Regions from separate parts of the Bacillus sp. EB V-12 genome, predicted to be linked through region 1. Evidence: riboswitches for the same ligand, from Rfam matches in the RefSeq annotation. Region 1 holds a riboswitch; the other holds the start of a gene.
The links. Region 1 has a riboswitch for cyclic di-GMP ahead of ACZDYH_RS22325 (methyl-accepting chemotaxis protein). Riboswitches for the same ligand answer to the same signal wherever they lie in the genome.

Region 1 (8,000 bases):
TCTACCGCTAATTCTAACGGGATACCAATTGTAGAAATAAAATGGAATGTAGCACCTTTCTCCGCTAATGCTAGCATACGGCTAGTTCCTTGGACATTTATATTTTCAAATTGTTTTACATCCCCAAAATGTCTTACATCTGCACCGCAATGAATTATCGTATCCATCTTAGAACTGATGAACATAAATTCTTCTTCGCTCATCCCAAGATACTCTTCTCCCAGATCACCAGCTACGGCCTGTATACGCTGTAACCATTCTTCACATACATCATTAAAGTAGCCTGTTAATGTATCTATAATTCTTTGCTGCACATCTTTAGTTGGTCTTACTAAACAATAAATAGTAGCAGCTGTATCTCTCAACAATTCATATAATATGTGTGATCCTAAATAACCAGTAGCTCCTGTTAAAAAGACATTTGAAATCTGGTTTTCTTCCAAAACGTTTGCATACGTGATAGTATCTGGTTCGTGAATCACTTTATATTCACGAAATACTTCTTCTTTCTCTACTTTTACTTCTCGCTCAATTCGAGCTAATCCATATATCGTTCTTTCTTTAAAGAAATCTTGAATTGTTAAATGTGAGAAATCTTCTTTTAACAATGTTAAGACTCGTAATACTTTTAATGAATGTCCACCAATTGTAAAGAAATCATCATGCACTCCAACTTTTGAAATTCCTAATACTTCCGCCCAGGCGTTCGCTATTTGTTTTTCTGCTTTATTAGAAGGTGCAACATATTCTTGTAGACGAACCGGTTCATACTTTTCTTCTAACTGAGCTAACTTCTTAACATCAATCTTTTTATTAGGTGTAAGTGGTAATTCATTAATATAAATTAGTTTAGATGGCACCATATAATCTGGTAATTGCTCTTGTAACTGATAAACTAATTCTGGTATTTCTTTTTTATTTAAAGTTGTATAGAACGCGATTAAATATTGGCTACCTTCCTTACTCTTCTTAGCAAAAACAGCATTTTCTTTTATATTATGATTTTGAGAAATTTTACTTTGGATTTCGCCTAGTTCAATACGATGTCCTCTAATTTTTACTTGATCATCTTTCCGATGTAAAAACTCTATATTTCCATCCTCTAGCAACTTAACGATATCACCTGTTTTATATATATTAACTATAGGATTAAAGGGGTTCGGAATAAAAGCTTCAATTGTTTTATTAGGCTTATTAAAATACCCTTTTGCTAATCCCACTGAATCTATATATAATTCACCAGGTACACCAATTGGACAAAGATTCATATTCTCATCCAAAATCATAACTTGATAATTAGCACATGGTTTACCAATGGGAATACTCGCAACATCCTCATTTAACCGACTAGGTATTTTATAGGTTGTCGTCACTACAGTACATTCTGTCGGTCCGTATACATTATGAATTTCAACATTTGTACCTATTCTTTCTCTCCACAATTTAATAACCTCTACAGGCAACATTTCACCGCCAATCGCAATTCTTTTTAGGGAAGCTAGCTTATATATATCTTCTTCTGCCAAATAAGTTGCTACTTGTCGAACAAAAATTGTTGCTAATGCCAAGATTGAAGTTGCTTTCACTTTATAGATTGCATTTGCAAATGCTTCTACAGACAATCGCTCTTCCTCTAATAGTACATATAAGTTTCCTCCACAGAATAAAGAAGCAAATGACTCCCATACAGAAGCATCGAAACTAAAGGAAGGAAATTGGGCAAATACATCCTCTTCTGTCAATTCATATTGCTTTTTCATCCAAGTATACAGATTAACAACGCCTCTATGTGCTAACATTGTTCCCTTTGGATTCCCTGTTGAACCAGATGTATAAATCATATAAGCTACATCATCACAATGAATAGACAACTTTACATCTGTATCTTCATAAGTTTCACTATCATACATTGAAACTGTTTGAACCCCATCACATGTTATAGGCGTCTCTTTCATCAATATAACTTTCGCTTGGCTATCTTGAATAATGTACTGTATTCTACTTTCCGGATAATCTGGATCAATCGGAACATACGCTGCACCAGCTTTTAATATAGCTACCATACTTACTACTGTGTCTATGCTACGTTTCATAAATATTCCAACATAGTCTCCTAACTGGACGCCGTTTTTAATTAACATACGAGCTATTTGATTACTTTTTTTATTTAGCTCCTCATAAGTTAAAGTACCTTCCCTTGAAGATAAAGCTATACGATTTGGAAATTGAGTAACAGTATTATAGAACATATCGACGATACTTTTCTCAGGATATACTGCTGTCGTATCATTCACTTGACTATAAAGTGCCATCTCGGCCTCTGTAATAATATTAAAATCATTTATATGATTATTCTTATTTTGTGATTTATTAATTAAAACACCTTGTATTTGTTGTGCATAACGAGTAATCGTTGTCTCTTTCCAATTAACACTATTAAATATTATTTCTACACTTTGCATATTTTTACTAAATACAAATTGTAATGTATTCGTGTCTTGTAGCTCATAATATGTTTCACCAATAATAATAGGTGACATTTCATATAACGTATTACCGTTTTGAAACTCTTCTATTTCTTCCTCATTCATTTCTTTAATTTGCTCCAGTTGCTCTTCAATTTGTAAATTTAAACTTTCATAGGAGAGAAAATTAGAAACTTCAATAGTAATCGGAAATAAACTTCCTCTTACATGATAAAGCACGACAATATGTTTTTCTTTAGAAATATGATATAACCACGTTGCAGTCGCTCCTATTAAATCTACAATGTGAGTCAAATTTGAAAACAGTTCCGTTTTCCTTTTTATCCTAAGTTCTGTTCCTTGCACATCTTTAGGTATTTTAATACTTCCTTCTACTTTTCCTAAAAATTCTTTTACCATCTCATTATAAGAAATTGCTAATTTCATATTTATGTAAATTCCTCTCTTAAATATAATAAAGGTGTGAAAATTCACACCTTTTTCATCCCTTATTAAAGAGCAGATTCGTTCAATTCATAATCAGTAGCGGAGATACCCCCTTGATTAGAATTGAACTTTCTCCTTATTCGCTTTTAAACTCACCAATAAGCTCTTGTAATTCCTGAGAAAGCCAACTTAAAGAAGTCGCTAATTCTGCAATATCTTGTACTGATATTTCTTGCTCTTTCATGCTTTCTTCAACATTACTACTGCTGTTGGCATAAGTATTTGCAATATGTGATAATTCATTTACGACTTGAACGATATTCTGGCTATTTTGTAAAATATCACTCGAATTACCAGAAACAGCTTTTACTTGATCTGTAACAGATTGCGCTGATTTTGAGATTTTTTCAAAGAAATCACCGCTACTTTGAACAAGCGAAATTCCAGTTTCTACTTCTCTTGAACCTTTTTGCATGGAAACTACAGCATCTTCTGTCTCAGCTTGTGTTTCACCAATTAATTTCGCTATATCTTTAGCAGACGCTTCTGTTTGTTCTGCTAATTTTCGTACTTCATCAGCAACAACTGCAAACCCTCTTCCAGCTGCTCCAGCACGTGAAGCCTCAATAGAAGCATTTAAAGCTAATAAATTTGTTTGATTTGAAATACCTGTAATTACAGTTACGATATCACTAATTTCTTTTGACCTTGTTTCTAACGAATAAATGATGGAAGATAAATCTTGTACTGCATTTTGGATTAAACTCATTTGATTAATAATTTGTCCAATCACTTCATTACCTTCAATTGAATGTTGTTCCATACCTTCAGAAGCAACCGCAACTTGTTTTGCAGCCCCAGTTATTTCTTCTACCTTATCTTCCATTCCATGTACAATTCCTAAACATTGTTGTACTGAAGTTTTTTGAGACTGTGCCCCTACTCTTAAACCTTCAATAGAACTTGCAATCTCTTGAACTGCCATGCTATTTTCCTCTGTACTCGCCGACAATTCTTGTGAAGAAGAAGAAACTTGCTCAGCAGTTTGCCTTACTTTATCTATAATCCCTTTAAATTTTTCAATCGTGTTATTGAAATAAACATTAATAATTCCAATATCATCTGGTCTTTCTTTTAATTTAATACTTAAGTCACCTTCACCAATTTTACGTAACCCTTCTCGTAAATCTTTTAATGGAGCTAACGAGTGACGCACGATAAAGAATTGAGTAATAGTCGCAATTGCTAATGAAATAATGATAAAGAGTAAGCCCTGTATCATAAACTTCTCTTTTGTAATAGGAACAATGGAAGCATCTAAGTCAGCCGCAATAATTGCAACAATATTGTTTTCTCCATCTGTAATTGGTTCTAATATTGTCACCCACGAACCTATTTCATCTTCATATACTTCTGTCATTTGAGCCTTTTTCGTATCAATCACTTTATCGTATGCCTTCATCCAATGAGCGGGTTGTTCATAATAATCTCCCGGCTTTATAGGAAACGCATTTGTTAACTCTGTAGTCAAACCAACGAGTTGTAATTCTCGCTTTTCATTCGGCTTTGCTCCTGTAACATACGTTTGTCCAACGCTTTTCAATTCTTTTGACACTTCATCTAATTTCTCTGTTAACTTTTCTTTTTTCACTTTTTCGGCTGTAGGATCTTTCGCCATGTCTCTAACTAATTCTACATCCAGTTTTTTCAATACTATTTCTCCTGTTTCAATAGACTGCCTTTCAAATAAAGACATCATACTATTTTGAAACATATTGAAACTTAATGCACCCATACTTCCAACAAGTGTCAAAATAACTAATACGGTTAATAAGACGTTCTTTTGAAGGAACGATAACTTATGCCAATATTTTTTCATTAATATCCACCTTCCTTAATCAACACAAACAAAAAAACAAAATATATGGATATTTTGTTTGAAAATGTTTCTCAATATGTTCGAGAATAAAAAAAAGCCAATGTAAAAGCATTGGCCAAGACCAACCCTATCCGTCCGGTAACTGGCTAGCGTAGCCTTTCGACCTTAGCTCCTGTAGTTTTGCGTCCTCATGTTTCCATCAGTTTGCCTTTCTCGCTGAACGAGTTGAACGATATGGGAGTTCTATGAGAATTAATTTATTCTCTTTCAAAGATTACAACATATAAATCAAAATGTCTACTTATTTAGAGATATAAATACAAATTTTTAATGCATTGCTTTTTCAAAATAATTTCAAAAAGTACGTGAATGTTACTTTTTTTGTGTTATATAATAAAAAATGTATAAATAACAAGGATTTCTTCGGGTATTTATTTAATTTTCATTCAAATTAAACTATTCGAATATATCTTAACTAATGAATTTCGGAGGTAGTTTATCATGTTTTGGCTACAATTTCTTACCTTGTTACTCTGTATTTTTATTGGTGCACGCCTAGGCGGAGTTGGTTTAGGAGTAATGGGTGGAGTTGGTATGGCAATACTCGTTTTTGTCTTCCACCTACAACCAACCGCGCCTCCTATCGATGTAATGCTTATGATTTTGGCAGTAATTACAGCTGCTGGTGCTTTGCAAGCTGCTGGAGGAATGGACTATCTTGTTCATCTAGCTGAAAAAGCATTGCGAAAAAATCCAAAGCGTATTACTTTTTTTGCTCCAATTGTTACTTATTTATTCACACTATGTGCAGGTACTGGTCACGTTGCCTATTCTGTACTTCCTGTTATTGCAGAAGTCTCTCGTGAATCAGGGATTAGACCGGAACGCCCAATGTCGATTGCCGTAATCGCTTCTCAGCAAGCAATTACAGCTAGTCCAATTTCAGCTGCCACAGTTGCTCTTTTAGCAATGTTAGCTGACTATAAAATCACTTTATTAGATATTTTAAAAGTGAGTATTCCTTCTACTTTCATTGCTTGTATGTTAGCAGCATTTGTTGCTAGTAAGATGGGAAAAGAATTAAATGAAGACCCTGAATACTTAAAACGATTAAAAGAAGGAATGATTCCTAAGCTTGAAGAGAAAAAAGAATTTGTAGGTGTAAAGGGCGCAAAATTATCAGTTATCCTTTTCCTTGTAGGAACCTTCCTTGTTGTACTTCTTGGTTCATTTGAAGCACTTCGTCCAGGATGGATAGTTGATGGGAAGTTAGCCCGTCTTTCCATGCCGAACACAATTGAGATGGTTATGTTAACTATCGCGGCTCTTATTATTATTTTCTGTAAACCAAATGTAGAAAGCATTGTGTCTGGTAACGTCTTTAAAGCAGGAGCAACAGCAGTTGTTGCAATTTTCGGTATCGCTTGGATGGGAGATACTTTCTTTAATGGAAACTTAAATATGATTCAAGGATCTATTCAGCATTTAGTAACAAGTGCGCCTTGGCTATTTGCCATCGCACTATTCATTCTATCTATTTTACTGTACAGCCAAGCAGCAACAGTACGTGCCTTAATGCCACTTGGACTATCCCTTGGTATTCCACCAGCGCTACTGATTGCGATGTTCCCTGCAGTAAATGGATATTTCTTCATTCCGAACTATGGAACAATCGTTGCTGCCATTAACTTTGACCGTACCGGTACAACAGGTATTGGTAAATACGTATTAAATCATAGCTTTATGATTCCAGGCTTAATTGCAACATTTACTTCTATCGGAATTGGAATGCTCTTAATTTCAATTATGTTTTAAAGAAAAAGCACAAACCTTTATTTAAAAAGGTTTGTGCTTTTTTAATCAAACTTTTGTTTAAATTTTTTGGGCAGTCTACTTCTCGATGTAGCACTTAAAATACTACATGTCCTTTTCTACAAACTTCGCTTTACTTCTTCAGCTAATTTTCTCGTACTTTCATACGTAGATTCAGCTAAACTAATTGCTGAAATAACTGAAACACCGTCCGCACCCGCTTCTATAACTGCCGCTGTATTTTCAATTGTAATCCCACCAATACCAACGATTGGCACTGTAATTCCTTGTTCTCTAAAATAAGCTAATCCTTTCGTTCCTTGAACCGCTTTCGTATCTTTTTTCGTACTCGTTGGGAAAATAGGTCCAACGCCTAAATAATCTGCTCCGTTTTCGATTGCAAAGCGTGCTTCTTCAATTGTATGAGCAGATACACCGATAATTTTATCTCCCATTTTTTCACGAACCGATGTAATTCCTTCATCATCTTGCCCTACATGAACACCATCTGCATCTAATTCAATGGCTAATTCTACATCATCATTTACAATGAAAGGAACACTATATTCCTTACAAAGCGTCTGCAATTCTTTTGCAAAGCGCACTCTATCTCCTCCGATTAAAGAACCTTCCCCCTTCTCGCGAAACTGAAAAAGTGTCACTCCACCATCTAATGCTTCTTTCAATACAGCTAAAGGATCCCTCGTGCAGTTATTACTTCCCATAATAAAATACACTTGCAATAGCTTAGACATTTTATCTATTTCAATGCGTGCCATTTCTTTCACTCCCTCTTACTCTAACTCCTCAATCTTTCCATACTTCTCAATATCACTAGAAGTAGTATTCGCTAACTGATTTAAAAATTCAATTTGGAAACTACCAGGTCCCTTTTCCACGGTCTTAGCAGCTGCCAGTTCCGAAGCTACACCATAAAACGTTAATGCTGCTACTGCCGCTTTTACATAATCTTTTTCCACTGCTACAAATGCTCCTATTACAGAAGTTAGTAAACAACCTGTTCCCGTAACTTTCGTTAAAATAGGGTGACCATTTCGAATAACAATAGTTCTCTCTCCATCTGTAACAACATCTTCTTTTCCAGTAATGACCGCAACTGTATTTAGTTCATCTGCTGCCTGCCTTGCAATACTTACAACATTGCCATTTCCAGTACCAGCGTCTACCCCTTTAATTTCCCATTTCTCATTAATAACATTTGCTATTTCAGCTGCATTTCCGCGGATAATTGCTAACTCAATTTCAGCCGGAATATGTCTCGCAACTTCTGTTCGATACGAAGTTGCTCCTGCACCAACTGGATCAAATAGTACTGGCACATTGTTCGCATTTGCTGATTTACCCGCGAGTAACATCGCTTCTACTTCTTCAGGACG
Region 2 (15,836 bases), on a different contig from region 1:
TGTTTTTTCATTTCATCGAACTTTTTGTCTACATCTTTGTCTTCAACTTTGTAGTTTTTAATAAGTACTTTTTCCATAACCATGTTGTTTAGTACTTGTTTACCAGCTTGTGTCTTCATTTGATCGTAGAATTCTTCTTTTGTAATGTCACCAGCTTTAGATGTAACAATTTTGTCTGATGATGATGTTCCACATGCTGATAATGCGATTACACTTGTTGCGGCTAAGGCAAGCATAGCTTTCTTCATTCGATAAACACTCCTACTATTATGTATTTTTAATTTATCCTACACCAATGAATTTTGATTCATAAGAGCCCGATTAAGTCTCACTGATACTTTTGCTTTTTTATATTGGTAAAGCGCGCTTAACAGGGCTTACCGAGGCTGAGGATAAAGTTTTGATGAATGTTTTGTTCTATAGTATAAGCAATATGTACAAAATTTAATATATCATATTTCGAACCGTTTTCATATTGATAAAGAAAAATTAACCAGCACGTGTCAGATTTTGAAAGTGTGCCATATTGGGCGTATGCCGCATATACAGAATAGAGGAGGGGATGGGGATGAATTCTCAACTTATTTTATTACTTGTACTGTTTATTTTATTGGTTATTGTAGGTATAATTTGCTTATAGAGGAAAAAAGTGAGGAAGGGGCTTTCCTTCCTCACTTTCCATGAAATATAATTTCTATATAACTAGAAATTAATAAAATTGTTATACATACATTAATAACCCGAAAGACACCGGGCTGGCGGCTCGCAGCTATTTGTTTTCGTTCACACAGTGTATGTGTCATGAAATTCGTGTAAAATATAACAAGAAGTGCGAATGCGACAAAAACAACTGTTATAAGTGTCATGAGGCGAGACCTCCTTTTGGCTAAAATACATATACATATATTGTATCACACGATATTTTGTTCGTGTTACAAAATTCAGAAATAGAAGACTTTGTGTTAGAAAGTGAGGGAGAAAATGGACGTTGTTAGAAGATTAGAACAAGCTGAATACTATGTAGACCTACTATTTAAAATGATTGATGAAGAGAAGTGTCCATTTTATTCTTTGATCATAAAGAAAAAAGCTCGTAAAAAAGATATTGAACGTATACTAAATCTTTGTGAAAAACTGAACGAGCAATATGTAGTGGAGAAAGCAGAAGGGCTTCTTTTGTTCGATGCGCTGTTAGATCAATTTGAAAAAGCGCTTCCACATCAGCTCGAAGTACACGAAACTGCGGAAGCGCTAGCAAAACAAGGTTTATTTAAGCCGCTTATGAATGAATTCTTAAGCATGATTGCGAAAAAATAAATAGATTATTTCTTAACTAACTTTTGATCGGATTCTGTAAAGTTCTCTTCAATATCTTCTAATGATTTCTCAAAAATATCGATAAAGTCTTGTCCGTAAATATTACGCAGGATTGCAATCAGTTCGATATTTTCTGGGAACTTCCCATAAAAATTACGAAGTGCAAGAGCCCCATTAAACACTGAATTATTTTCAGGATCATACTCCTCCATTAAGCGAAGTAGTAATTCTTCCCCTTTGTCTGTAATTTCAATGTACGTATTTCGTTTATCATCTTCCTTTTTTGAGAATACAAGATAGCCACGTTCTTCTAGCTTTTTAGAGAAGTTAAACGCCGTTGATACGTGCATAACTCCAAACTTAGCAATCTCAGAAATAGAAGCCCCTTTTAAATGATAAGCGATTGTTAAAATATGATGTTCATTAATATTTAAATCGTAAGGTTTAATCCACTGCTGCCAATCTTTCTCTACACATTTCCATAACGCTTTCGATAATTGAGCAATGCGTTGGCTGAAAATCATCGCTTCTTTTACCGAGTAATCTTTTTCTCCACTTTTCATTTACTCACCCACTTTAACATTCTTTTTTCATTACTATCTATTATGCCAGTAAAATAAAAATTAATAAAGTCTTTTTGTGAGAATTGTGAAAATTTTTCGGAAAAATGACATTCTATACAAATCATGCATAACTATGGAAGCGTTTTATGAGTCGTGAATACATACGTTGTCCTTACATGTTAAGTGATAACATATATTGTAAATGCATAAAAACACGGCATATCTATACGACATGCCGTGTCAAGGTCAATTTATATAAAAAATATTTGTTATATGCAAAAAACTAAGCAGGAATTTGTTTACGCTTTTTCTGGAACAGCTTCTTGTAGTTTCTCAATTGACTTTTGGATGTCCAAAATTTCTTTCTCAATATGGCGCTTGTTTTGAGAAATATCCTGCTTCCAGTTAGAAAGTGTATCGTGCATATCGTCTTTTAATTCTTGGAACACTTCTTTACCTTCTGAAGCAGTTTCAACGATTTGACGTTTTAATAATTTCGTATCAGCTGTAATATCAGCTAAAGTCTTTTTAATATCATTTCCTTTTTCTTTTAACTTGCCGCGCATGTCTTTACCAGAAGAAGGAGTTGAGAAAAGAACAGCTAGTCCAGCAACTGCTCCGCCGCAAATAACACCTGTAATAAAGGATTTAGCTTTTGACATAAAAGGAGACCTCCTTATTTTTTGTTCGTATTCATGATGGGAAAATATGCATATCTTTCTTATATGTGCTATGCACAAACAATCATCCCTGAGCATTTTAAGTAAAGAAACAAGCCATGCGGAATTTGATGACTTCAGGGAAGTGGCTTGTTATGTATTACGCCTTCTTATAGTGTCATTATTTCACACTATTTGCAATTGTACTTGCGATGTTTTGTAAATTTTCCATAGTGTATTCATTTTGGTGTGATTTCCAAACAGCACCGAAACCATCTTTTTCACCGTAGCGTGGAATTAAATGAAGGTGGAAGTGGAACACAGTTTGTCCAGCTTTTTCACCGTTATTGTTAAGTAGGTTAAAGCCAACTGGATTAAACTCTGCTTTAATCGCATTTGCGATTTTTGGAACGACAGAAAAAATGTGTGATGCGATTTCTGGCGTTAACGCAAAAATGTCTTGTTTGTGAACTTTCGGAATAACAAGAGTATGTCCTTTTGTTACTTGACTAATATCTAAAAATGCAAGCACATGTTCATCTTCGTATACTTTTGAGCAAGGGATTTGCCCGTCAATGATTTTACAAAAAATACAATTGTCTGCTGTATGATTCATTGATCTCATCCTTTCAAATATCCTTAGCCGTATTTTACCATAATTACATAAGAGAACAAACACGAAAAACAGGAAGCTGACTCAGCTTCCTGTTTTCTGAAGAGGGATTGAAAAAGCATTATCGTAATTTACGTTTCGCAGACACCTCATTTATTTAAGAAATGCACGGTAAATCGGCTAAAGTTTCTGCCGCAGACACCCCATTTTCAAGTGAAATGAATTGCAATCTTTTTTAAAATGAAATTGTTTATTTTTTAAAACAGTATATGCTCTTTCAGAGACACCCCGTTTCGAAAATGAAACAAATGATCTGGTTATGTGTAAATTTCATTGTCCAACTTGGACACCCCATTTCATGATGACTTCACTATGTTGTTGTACTCATCAATTGGTGGTTGCTTTTTCAATGTGTTCCTTCTTCAATAATTATGATGTCCGCTTTCGGGAAATTATATGCTAATAAATTTAAAAAATTTTTTTGAGTACATGGATACTATGTAGTACAGCATAATTTTTGGTAAGATGAATATAGAATGAATACTAATGAAGAAAGTGGTGTCGTATGAGCGAGTTATTGCGTGTGGAAAATGTTACAGGAGGATATACGAAACGACCTGTATTAAAAGACGTTTCGTTCTCTGTTAATAAAGGCGAACTTGTCGGCTTAATCGGTTTAAATGGAGCTGGTAAAAGTACGACGATTAAACATATTATCGGTTTAATGGAACCGAAAAAAGGAACTGTCACAATTAATGGGAAAACAATTCGTGATGATATGACAGCGTACCGTTCTAGCTTTTCATTTATTCCGGAAACGCCGGTATTATATGATGAATTAACGTTAGAAGAGCATTTGAAATTAACAGCTATGGCGTACGGCGTGGATGAAAAACAATATGAAGAACGTGTAGGACAACTACTACAAGAGTTTCGTATGAAAAATCGTTTAAAATGGTTTCCATCTCATTTCTCAAAAGGGATGAAACAAAAAGTAATGATTATGAGCGCATTTTTAGTGGAGCCATCTCTTTACATAGTAGATGAACCTTTCGTTGGATTAGATCCGTTAGCGATTCAATCCCTTCTTCAAATGATGGACCAAATGAAAAAGAGTGGTGCCGGTATTTTAATGAGCACACATATTTTAGCGACGGCAGAGCGTTATTGTGATTCGTTCATTATTTTGCATCAAGGTGAAGTAAGAGCGAAGGGAACGCTATCTGAACTGCAATCACAGTTTAATATGCCAGGTGCAACGTTAGATGATATTTACATCGCGCTAACAAAGGAAGAAGATTATGAATAGCACAGCGTTATGGAAAGAACGATTTCGTCACTTTCTAAAAGAAGTTCGTACATATAGTAAATACGTATTTAATGATCATTTGAAATTTATTTTCGTGTTCATCATCGGTGCGGGAGCGTATTATTACCAGCAATGGTTACAAACGTTAACAACTTCGTTTCCAACTGCGCTCGTAATGGCAGTATTAATTGGACTCGTGTTAACGGCTGGATCCATTCAAACATTATTAAAAGAAGCGGATCTCGTTTACTTACTGCCAGTTGAAGAAAAGTTAAAACCTTACTTCACAAAGGCATTTCTTTTTACATTTATGATTCAGTTATACATAATCGCAATCGTAGCAGCCGCGCTTGCTCCGTTATACTTCCAACAAATGAAGCAAACAGGAGCTGGCTACATATGGATCGTACTCGCATTTGTCATTGTAAAAGCGTGGAATTTATTTGTAGCGTGGGAAAAGTCATTTTTAACAGATCAAAATATACAAAGGGCTGATTGGTTTATTCGTTTTATCCTAAACGGTTTATTTGTATATTTCCTTGTAGAACGTACTTCAGTTCTTTTCATTGGTGGAATCGTCCTTCTCATGGTGTTATACCTTGCTATCATGCATCAAATGGTCAAAGGAAAGCCACTAAACTGGGAGTATTTAATTTCCGAAGAAGGTAAGAAGATGATGCTACTGTACCGCATTGCGAACATGTTCGTTGATGTACCAGCATTAAAAGAAAGAGTAGCCCGCAGAAAATGGCTAGATTTCATTCTGTCGATGATAGGCGAAAAGCGTACATATTTATACTTATATACGAGAACATTTTTAAGATCTGGTAATTATTTTGGATTATATGTGCGTCTGCTCGCTCTTGGCGGAGTAATTCTTTACTTCATTCCATTTTTATATGGACGATTTATCGTAAGCCTTATCTTCCTATACTTAATCGGTTATCAGCTATTAACTTTATGGAAACATCATCGCATGAAAATTTGGCTTGATTTGTATCCAGTAGGGGGAGAAGAGAAGAAGAAAGATTTTCTTGCTTTATTAAACGCGATTCTAATCATCGGAAGCGTAATCTTTACAGTTATATTTGCACTAGCAACGAAAGATTTCATGATGACAGGAATTTTACTTATCGTAAGCATATTATTTAGTATCGGTTTCGTTTACCAATACGGGGCGAAGCGCATTGAGCGTTTAAATTGAAAGGAATGAACCTATGATTACATACGAAGAGAAGGTTATAAAAGAATTGGAGCAGTGGAAAGCTACATTCATGAAAGATTCTTCTATGATGACACGGTTCTCCAAAAAAGTGCAGACGAAGGTGCAACAGCTCATTCCGGCGAAAGTACAAAAGGTACTAACAGAGACGATTCGTATGATGGTGCAAACGATTAGCGCCGGGTCAAACTTTATAAAGCCGAAACTAAAAGAGACGACATGGTCACTGCAAAGACGTGACGATGAAGTTCGTAAAAAAATGGATGAGTACAAAAAAATAGCAGCGGCAGAAGGAGCAGGGACTGGAGCTGGTGGTATTCTCCTCGGTCTTGCTGACTTTCCGCTTTTACTTACAATTAAAATTAAATTTTTATTCGATGCAGCGACATTGTACGGATTTGATACGAGTAAACAAGAAGAGCGTCTTTTTATCCTTCACGTTTTCCAACTTGCCTTTTCAAGTGACGATCACCGAAAAGAAATATGGAAAGCAATCGAAACGTGGGATACAGAAAAAGAAAATCATATGGACTGGGAAAAGTTCCAAACAGAGTACCGAGACTATATTGATTTAGCGAAAATGCTTCAGCTCGTACCAGTAATCGGTGCCCCAGTCGGCGCATATGCGAACTATCAATTACTGCAAAGGCTTGGAGAAGTGACGATGAATTGTTATCGTATGCGATTGCTGAATAGAGATTAAAAACAAGGCGTCCTACATATGTAATGTAGGACGCCTTTTCTTAGAAGCTAAGTCCGATATAGCTAATTCCAGCTATAATCAATACGATAAAAAGTACAATGATTAATGAAAATCCGCTCTTACCAGCTTGTCCCGCTTCACCGCCGCCATTACCACCAAGTCCCATATGATATCCTCCTTATTCTTATATGTTGCTTTTACTTTATAACTTTCTGTATTTTCCGATAAATACCTTCTGTAGTGCTAACTAAATTGAAAATCATTTCGTTTTGTTTTATAATTTACTTACCGAACGGTAAGTAAAAATAAGTGAGGTACAGTATGACGAAGAATTTACAAACATCGCAGAACATTGTAGAGGCATCATTTAAACTTATGGCAGAACACGGCATTGAGAAGATGAGTCTTTCCATGATTGCGAAAGAGGTAGGTATTTCAAAACCGGCTATTTACTATCATTTTTCTTCTAAAGAAGCGTTAGTTGATTTTTTATTTGAAGAGATTTTTTCTGATTATCATTTTACAAAATACTTTAATGAAGAGCGGTATACGAAAGAAAACTTTGCAGAAAAGCTAATCGCAGATGGTTTACATATGCTCTCTGAGTATGAAGGGCAAGAAGGAATACTACGCGTTATCAATGAATTTATCGTAACTGCATCGCGAAATGAAAAGTATCAGAAACGTTTATTTGAAATACAAGAGGATTTTTTGCGTGGTTTCCATGATTTATTGAAGAAAGGCGCGAGACTGGGCGTTGTGTCACAACATGAAACGGAAGAAAATGCTCATACGCTAGCGCTCGTGATCGATAATATGAGCAACTATATGCTCATGGGATTCCAGTTAAAGTATAAAGAAATTTGGATTCGAAATGTGAAAAACGTAATGAAGGAGGAGTAAAAATGAAAATGCAAAAAAACTGGTGGCTCGGTTTTCTTGGATTTATTGGGGTTTATAAAATACCAGGTATGATTGAAGCTTTTCAAGCGGATGGAAATTGGATGAAGTTAATCGGTTTCATTTGGCTACTTTGGTTCGGATATTTTATTCCTGAGAAGAAAGAAGATTAAATTCCAATTTTCTGTAAAGTTACGTAAAATATAGATTGAGAGTATTCATATATTAGATTACTAGATTTGGAGTGGTTACATGGATTCATTGAAAAATGAAATTCACCCTGACATGGTCAAGGTGTGGAAAGCGCGTTCTTTAATTGAGCTAGGAATCAGTATTATAGTCATTTTTGCATATCTTTTCTTTATGATTAAGTTTAATTGGTGGGCTTGGATTTTCTATGTGCTCATCGGATTAACAATCGTATATACACCGTTTGATTACTTTACGTTTCCGAAACTACGTCAACGTTATTACAGCTACCAACTAAATGAAGAAGAACTTGAAATTCAGCATGGCCTTTTCGTTGTTAAGCGCGTATTAGTGCCGATGATTCGTGTACAGCACGTAACGATTGAACAAGGGCCAATTATGAGAAAATACGGATTAGCAGAATTACACATTTCAACAGCAGCAACTTCTCATAGCATCCCAGGTTTAACGATGTATGAAGCTGAAATGTTGAAAACGAAAATCGCAGAATTAGCGAAAGTGAGTGATGAGGATGTATAAAAGGCAGCATCCAATCACGATGTTATTAGAGTTAAAAATAACAGACTTTATACCACTCATTATTTTCATGTTTAGCTTAAACGGAAAGTTCCCGTTTTGGTATTTAATTCCCGCTGCATTCGGTTTACTCACCGTCTTTTCAGCGTTTGAAAAATGGTATTACACAACATACTGGGTTGAAAATAACGTATTACATGTGAAACAAGGTCTCTTTGTGAAAAAGGAGAGCTACTTAAATAAAGAACGTGTTCAAACGATTAATACAAGTTCTAACGTACTATATCAAATGCTCGGTTTGAAAAAAATTCAGATTGAAACAGCTGGCGGAGGCGATGAAGCAGAAGTTAGCTTAGCTGGAATTACGGTAGAAGAAGCGACAGAGCTTATCGCAATGTTAAATGAGTCGGCTTCAGAATTGAAAGTAGAAAAAACATTAGAAGAAGTAGAAGTAAAAGAAATTATTACAGAGGAAAAACAAGCGAGAGAATACAAATTAACGTGGAAAGAGATTTTAATAGCCTCTGTTACATCTGGTCAATTTGGATTATTATTCTCATTAATCTTTTTTGTGTATCACCAAGTAGATGAGTACATTCCGAAATGGATAGAGAATAGCGTAAAGTCGTATGTAATGGAACATGATATATATGGCTGGATTTTGATGATAGCTATTTTGCTCGTCCTTTCGTGGATTATATCGACAATTGGTTATGCGCTAAAACATGGAGATTTCACAGTGAATCGAAGAAATGACGAAGTCCGTATTTCGCAAGGATTACTGGAGAAAAAAGAACTCGTACTAAAATTGCACCGTATTCAAGGGATTACGATAAAAGAAGGTATTTTACGCCAACCGTTCGGTTATTGTGCTGTGCAAGTAGAAGTCATTCAAAGTAAGGGAACGGGTGACGAAAAAGAAAAAGTTACACTGCATCCTATCATTCGAAAAGATCGAGTGCAACAGTTACTCGCGCATTTACAATTACCATACGAACTGAATGCAAATATTACTTCGTTACCAAAAGCAGCATTGCGCCGCTATCTCATTGATAGTTTCATCTTTTTCGCTATGCTCGCAATCCCGCTTACTGGAATAGGCATATACTTTGAAAAGTATTACATCATGTGGGCATTACTACCGCTCGCAATCCTTATCTTTACACTTGGATACGCAACATTTAAAACAAATGGTTACAGTGTTAACGGAGAACAAATTACACTTGTCTATCGTAGCGTCGGAAAATATACAGGACTTATTAGAAGAAGACACGTCCAATCAATGGAGAAGACACAATCATATTTCCAGCGCCGTGCGGATTTATGTACGTATAAGTTTTCGAGTGCATCATCTAGTTACAAAATAGAGCATACGAGAGTAGAAGATGCGGAGAGAATGCAGGATTGGTATAAGAAGAAGTTAAATGAGAATTAAGTGGAACGGCTCGCCTTTCGCGGAAGACGGGCTATTTTTTTATGCGAAAATAATGAATAATATATGTAAAGAAACAAGCGAGGTGAATGAGAGTGAGCAAATTTTTAATACCGTATTCATTTTCTATATTAAGTTTCTTTATTTCAGCAACAGCACTTGATTTATATGATAGGATGGGAAACAATAGTGAGCTGGTTTCGCCGAACATAATTGGAAAGATAATTCAATCTACTGCGCAAATGGGAGTCCTTACATTGTATTTCGGAGTACCTATTATTTTAGGTGGCTGTCTACTTGGTGAGCTATTGTTTAGAGGTATCATTTTACGATTTAAACTCAGCTATATTATATCTTTATTATTATATCTACTTTTAGCTTTTAGTATTGTTTTCGTAACGGTAGGCATTCCAACTACATATGAAGATTCTAATACATTTTTCATGGGGATAACTATGATTTGTGCTGTTACATTCTTTGTGAGTCGGAATATATGGGAAAACAAGTTAATAATGGAGTGACAAAATGAAATACACCTGTCCATGTTGCGGATATAAAGTTTCACTTTATTGGATCAGTTAGAAAACCGACTAGTGAAGATGTGAAGGATGCTAGTTGGCAGCGAATTTGTTAAGTAGAATGTTATTACTCAATTTAATGGGAGTAATAACATTTTTTATTTAGTACTGAAAGAATTACTGCTGTCTTAAAGTAATAAGAAGGAATAAATCGGTAAATTTTATTAATGGATATATTTTCAATAAATACAAAAGTATAGATGTATAGTCAGCTTTGTGTATTTAATGTTATCATATTGAATGATATGGAAATTTTTAATAGAATAAGTAACTAAAAATTCAAAGGTAATGAAGCTTTTGTTGTATAAAGAAAATACTTAGTAGTAATCAACAATATTAAAAATAAGATTCGTATTTATATAAATTTAGTAGAAATGGGGTTTTAAAAAGGAATGAGTATAAGCATAACGCGGCAAAAGATTTTGGCGGCCGCTTCTCAAATTGTGCAATGTAAAGGGGTTGCTAAATTAACCTTAGAAGCAGTGGCAAAAGAGGCGGGTGTAAGTAAAGGTGGATTATTGTATCACTTTTCAAATAAAGAAGCTTTAATAGAAGGTATGATAGTCAGAGGGGTAGAGGATTATGAGGGAGCCATTTACAATAAAGTAGCGGAAGACGCAGAGAAGAAAGGGAGATGGGTTCGCTCTTTTGTAGAGGAAAGATTAAATAATGAGAGAAGAACAGAAGAGTTATCTAGTAGTATGATGGCAGCATTCATGTTAAAACCTGAATTACTTGAGCCATTACAACAATCATTTCAGCAACTGCAAAAGAATATAGAAAACGATGAGATAGATGCAGTTTGTGCAACAATTATTAGATTAGCAGCAGATGGATTATGGTATTCGGAATATTTAGGGGTTGGAAGACTAAGCCCTGAGTTAAGAGAAAAAGTGATTCAAGCTCTTATTAGGAATTCATATAAATAGAATATACGAACTATATAATGTAAAAATAATTCACCGTTGCTTCTTTAATGTAGTGGTGAATTATTTTTTTTATTAGAAAAATAGAACAATTTTATAGAGTATTGAATTATAACCGTCCAGACGGTATAGTAATATTTGGTTTAAGAGGAAAATGAAACAAAAAAAGAATAAAAGATATTTTTAGCACACTATTCGAAAGGATAGGCCGCAAAGCTTAGAGTCTACGGTAATACATATTGGTTACTAAGATCGTCTGGTTGCACATTTTTGATGCAACCGGACGGTCTTTTTTTGTTATATAAATATAAAAAATAGGAGGGAACTATGCAAATGAAAAGTACTAAAAGACATATTTCAATGGTTTCATTAGTTTTTCTAGTATTATTTTCAGTGCTGAATGTGTGGGCTCCAGTTATTCAAGCTGCTGTGATGAAAAGTCCAGTGGACGAAATTAATATTTCCCGTACTGATGGCACGACATCTGAACCGTATCAAGCCTCAGATGGTATGAAAGTAGAAGTGAAGTGGTCAGCTAAAGAAAAAATAAAAAGTGGAGATCAATTCACAATTGATATGCCAAAAGAGTTTCGAAAAGACCTTATGAATATGAGTTTTCCTTTAAAAGATACTGAAGGAAAAATAGTTGGTACATGTGAGATGAAAAAGGGTCTATTAACGTGTACTATGGGGGATTACGTAGAAGGAAAGAATAACATTAAAGGTTCTTTATTCGTAGAATTCTACTTTGGTCTAGAAGCATATGATGGTGTTAAAGAAATTCCATTAGAATTTAACGTTGATGGTCAAATCGTCAATAAAGAAGTAAATGTAAGTAATACGACAGAGAGACCGAAGCCACAGCCCAATACAGATAATCTATTGAAATGGGGTTCTTATAATCAAGAAGATCCTTCGATTGCTGATTGGCTTGTATATGTAAATGCAACTGGAACAGAAATGCAAGATCTTAAATTAACAGATACATTAGGACCTGGGCATGAGTTAATTACAGACAGCGTAGTATTAGAAGAGGCTGTATTTGAAGATGGTTATGCACCAACAAATATTAAGCCAGCAGATTTATCTAACATTAAAATTAATGCAACAAAGGCTGGATTTACAATTGAGTTTCCAGACAGTTCAAAAGGTTATATTTTAAGATATAAAACAAAGATTACTAATCCTTCTGCAAAGCCTCATAAAAATACTGTGAAATTAGAAGGTAAAAATATTAAAACTGAAGAAAAAGTAGGACAAGTATTCGTAAGTGGTGGAGGGGGAACCGGTTCAGGTGACGATAATCCACCTAGTATTGAAAAAAATATAGTTGATGAGAATGGCAAGCTTGTAGAGAATGAGCAGCTAACACAAATGGATCAAGTGATTCAATACCAAGTTGGTACACATATACCAAACGATCCTCCTAAATACACATCAATGGTAATTCGTGATGATTTAGAAGATGTTTTAGAAGTATTAGAGGCAAAAGTATATGATCAAAATGGCCAAGATATTACTTCTAAAGGGACGTTAAAGATAGATAAGCAAAGAAGTGAAGTAACATTTACGTTTGGTGAGAATTTTGACTATAAGTCATATGAAGACCAGATAATTAATCTTAGTATCAAGGCGAAAATTAAAAATAATGCAGACTTATCTTCTTACGTAGATAAGAAGATTCCTAATAAAGCGGAATTACATTTTGATGATAAAACATTAACATCAAAAGAAGTAACTATTACGCCGCCTGAAGCTCCAAAAGACGGTACAGTATCGATTCATAAAATAGATTCTGAGAATCTGAACAAAGGGTTAAAAGGTGCCGAATTTGAAGTTCGAAATAGTGCAAATGAAGTTGTTGCAAAACTGAAAACGGACGAAAAAGGTTTTTCAGTACCTCAACCTTTAGCTCCTGGGACGTATAAAGTATATGAAACAGTAGCACCAGAAGGATATCAAAAATTAAAAGAACCAGTAGAGGTTACACTTCAAGCTGGAGAAACAAAAACAATTGAAATTAAAAATACTATGCAAAAGGGTCAAATTGAAGTAAAGAAAATTGATTCGGAAAATGGTGAAAAACCATTAGCAAATGCAGAGTTTGATATAGTAAAAGACGGTGTAGTAGTCGAACATATTATTACAGATAAAGATGGTAAGGCAATCTCTAAACCGTTAGCACCAGGGAAATATATTTTAAAAGAAACGAAAGCGCCTGAAGGCTACCAATTAAAAGAAGCAGAGTTCGAAGTAAATGTAACAGGGGACGGCATATTCCCAATACAAGTGGAAAATGCAATGGTTGACAAAGGTAATATAGAAATTACAAAAGTGGACAAAGAGAACGGGGCAGTATTAGCGGGTGTCGAATTTGAAGTCCAAGATGAGAAAGATGGAGTAGTAAGAAAAGTAGTAACAGATAAAGATGGAAAAGCAAACGTTTCAGATCTATCAGTAGGAAAGTACAAATTAGTAGAGACGAAAAGCTTACCAGGTTATAAAAAGCTAACAGAACCAGTACCATTTGAAATAAAAAAAGGTATGACAAAATCTTTAGCAATAAAAGTAGAAAATGAGCAGTTAGACAAAGGCTCAGTAGAAATTATAAAAATAGATAAAGATAGCCAAAAAGTACTAGAAGGCGTAGTCTTCGAAGTGCAAGATGAGCAAGGCAAAGTAGTAACAGAAGTAAAAACAGATAAAGATGGTAAAGCAAAAATCTCTGATTTATCAGTAGGGAAGTACAAATTAGTAGAGACGAAAAGTTTACCAGGCTACAAAAAGCTAACAGATTCAGTATCATTCGAAATTACAAAAGGTATGACAACAGTCCTATCGTTGAAAGTAGAAAATGAACAGTTAGATAAAGGTTCAGTAGAAATTACAAAAATAGATAAAGACAGCAAAAAAGCATTAAAAGGCGTAGTCTTTGACGTGCAAGATGAAGCTGGAACAGTAGTAAAGGAAGTAAAAACAGATAAAGATGGTAAAGCAAAAATCTCAGATCTATCAGTAGGAAAGTACAAATTAGTAGAGAAAGAAAGTTTACCAGGCTATAAGAAATTAACAGAGCCAGTATCGTTTGAAATTACAAAAGGTATGACCGAGATCTTATCATTAAAAATAGAAAATGAAATGGTAGATACGGGAAATATAGAGATAACAAAGATAGATAAAGATAATAAAGCACCGTTAGCGGGAGTAACATTCATCGTACAAGATGAAAAGGGTAAGGAAGTTACGAAAGTAACGACAGATAAAGAAGGAAAAGCAAATGTTTCAGATTTACCTGTAGGAAAGTATGAATTAGTAGAGGTAGAAAGTTTACCTGGTTATAAAAAGTTAGAAAAACCAGTATCATTTGAAATTAAAAAAGGCATGACCGAGGTCCTATCATTGAAAGTAGAAAATGAAATGGTGGATACAGGGAATATAGAGATAACAAAAATAGATAAAGATAGTAAAGCTCCATTAGAAAATGTTGTATTTGAAGTACGTGATTCAAAAGGAAAAGTAGTTGCGAAAGTAAAAACGGATAAAGAAGGAAAAGCAAACGTTTCAGATTTATCTATTGGAAAGTATGAGTTGGTAGAAGTAGAAACACCGGCAGGATACAAACCACTAGAAAAGCCAATTTCATTCGAAATTGAAAAGGGTAGAGTAACAGCATTACAATTGACTGTAGAAAATGAATTAGTGGATACAGGAAATGTAGAAATTACAAAAGTAGATAAAGAAAATAAAGATGCTTTAGCTGATGCAGTCTTTGAAATTCAAGATGAAGCAGGACAAGTAGTCGCTAAAATAACGACAGATAAAAAAGGACAAGCACAAGTTACTAATTTATCAGTCGGCACATACAAGGTAGTAGAAGTAAAAGCACCAAAAGGATATAAACAATTAGTAGATCCGATTACTTTCCAAATTGAAAAAGGTATGACAAAATCTCTTGCTTTAACAGTAGAAAACGAAATGTTAGACAAGGGAAATGTGGAAGTAACAAAAGTAGATAAAAATAGTCAAAAAGTATTAGAAGGCGTAGTCTTCGAAGTTCAAGATGAGCAAGGCAAAGTAGTAACAGAAGTAACGACAGATAAAGATGGAAAAGCAAACGTTTCAGATCTATCAGTAGGAAAATACAAATTAGTAGAGACGAAGAGTTTACCAGGTTACAAAAAATTAACGGAACCAGTATCATTCGAAATCAAAAAAGGTATGACGAAAGTTTTATCATTGAAAGTAGAGAACGAACTGTTAGATAAAGGTTCAGTAGAAATTACAAAAGTAGACAAAGAAAGTGGCGCAGTATTAGCGGGCGTAACATTCGAAGTGCAAGATGAAAAAGGCAAAGTAGTAACAAAAGTAACGACAGATAAAGAAGGAAAAGCAACAATTTCAGATTTACCAGTAGGAAAATATAAGCTAGTAGAGGTAGAAAGCTTACCAGGATATAAAAAACTAGCGAAACCAGTATCATTCGAAATCAAAAAAGGTATGACAGAAGTTTTATCACTAAAAGTAGAGAATGAGCTAGTAGATAAAGGTTCAGTAGAAATTACAAAAGTAGATAAAGATGGTCAAAAAGCATTAGAAGGCGTAGTCTTTGAAATCCAAGATGAAGCGGGAAAAGTAGTAACAGAAGTAAAAACAGATAAAAATGGTAAAGCAAAAATCTCAGACTTATCTGTAGGAAAGTACAAATTAGTAGAGAAAGAAAGCTTACCAGGCTACAAACAATTAACAGAACCAGTATCATTCGAAATCAAAAAAGGTATGACAGAAGTCTTATCATTAAAAGTAGAGAATGAACTAGTAGATAAAGGTTCAGTAGAAATTACAAAAGTAGATAAAGATAGTCAAAAAGTATTAGAAGGCGTAGTCTTCG

Region 2: it holds a riboswitch for cyclic di-GMP, as region 1 does, so the genes downstream of both, ACZDYH_RS08275 (SpaA isopeptide-forming pilin-related protein) here and ACZDYH_RS22325 (methyl-accepting chemotaxis protein) in region 1, are expected to answer to the same signal.

What each region holds. Positions count from the first base shown of each region.
Region 1 covers NZ_JBUXJL010000008.1:107,054-115,053, reverse strand. Annotated here, with positions in the region: gene ACZDYH_RS22330 (non-ribosomal peptide synthetase family protein) at 1-2,912, opposite strand, end outside; gene ACZDYH_RS22325 (methyl-accepting chemotaxis protein) at 3,049-4,791, opposite strand; cyclic di-GMP riboswitch class I at 4,926-5,010, opposite strand; gene ACZDYH_RS22320 (anaerobic C4-dicarboxylate transporter family protein) at 5,293-6,606, shown strand; gene thiE (thiamine phosphate synthase) at 6,723-7,382, opposite strand; gene thiM (hydroxyethylthiazole kinase) at 7,398-8,000, opposite strand, start outside.
Region 2 covers NZ_JBUXJL010000002.1:308,939-324,774, forward strand. Annotated here, with positions in the region: gene prsA (peptidylprolyl isomerase PrsA) at 1-248, opposite strand, end outside; gene ACZDYH_RS08200 (hypothetical protein) at 672-866, opposite strand; gene ACZDYH_RS08205 (DUF1878 family protein) at 982-1,317, shown strand; gene ACZDYH_RS08210 (HTH-type transcriptional regulator Hpr) at 1,323-1,880, opposite strand; gene ACZDYH_RS08215 (YtxH domain-containing protein) at 2,180-2,542, opposite strand; gene ACZDYH_RS08220 (HIT family protein) at 2,721-3,155, opposite strand; gene ecsA (ABC transporter ATP-binding protein EcsA) at 3,718-4,461, shown strand; gene ecsB (ABC transporter permease EcsB) at 4,454-5,665, shown strand; gene ecsC (ecs operon protein EcsC) at 5,679-6,386, shown strand; gene ACZDYH_RS08240 (YjcZ family sporulation protein) at 6,427-6,552, opposite strand; gene ACZDYH_RS08245 (TetR/AcrR family transcriptional regulator) at 6,708-7,289, shown strand; gene ACZDYH_RS08250 (hypothetical protein) at 7,292-7,459, shown strand; gene ACZDYH_RS08255 (PH domain-containing protein) at 7,539-8,015, shown strand; gene ACZDYH_RS08260 (PH domain-containing protein) at 8,008-9,447, shown strand; gene ACZDYH_RS08265 (hypothetical protein) at 9,540-9,965, shown strand; gene ACZDYH_RS08270 (TetR/AcrR family transcriptional regulator) at 10,415-10,951, shown strand; cyclic di-GMP riboswitch class I at 11,124-11,216, shown strand; gene ACZDYH_RS08275 (SpaA isopeptide-forming pilin-related protein) at 11,276-15,836, shown strand, end outside.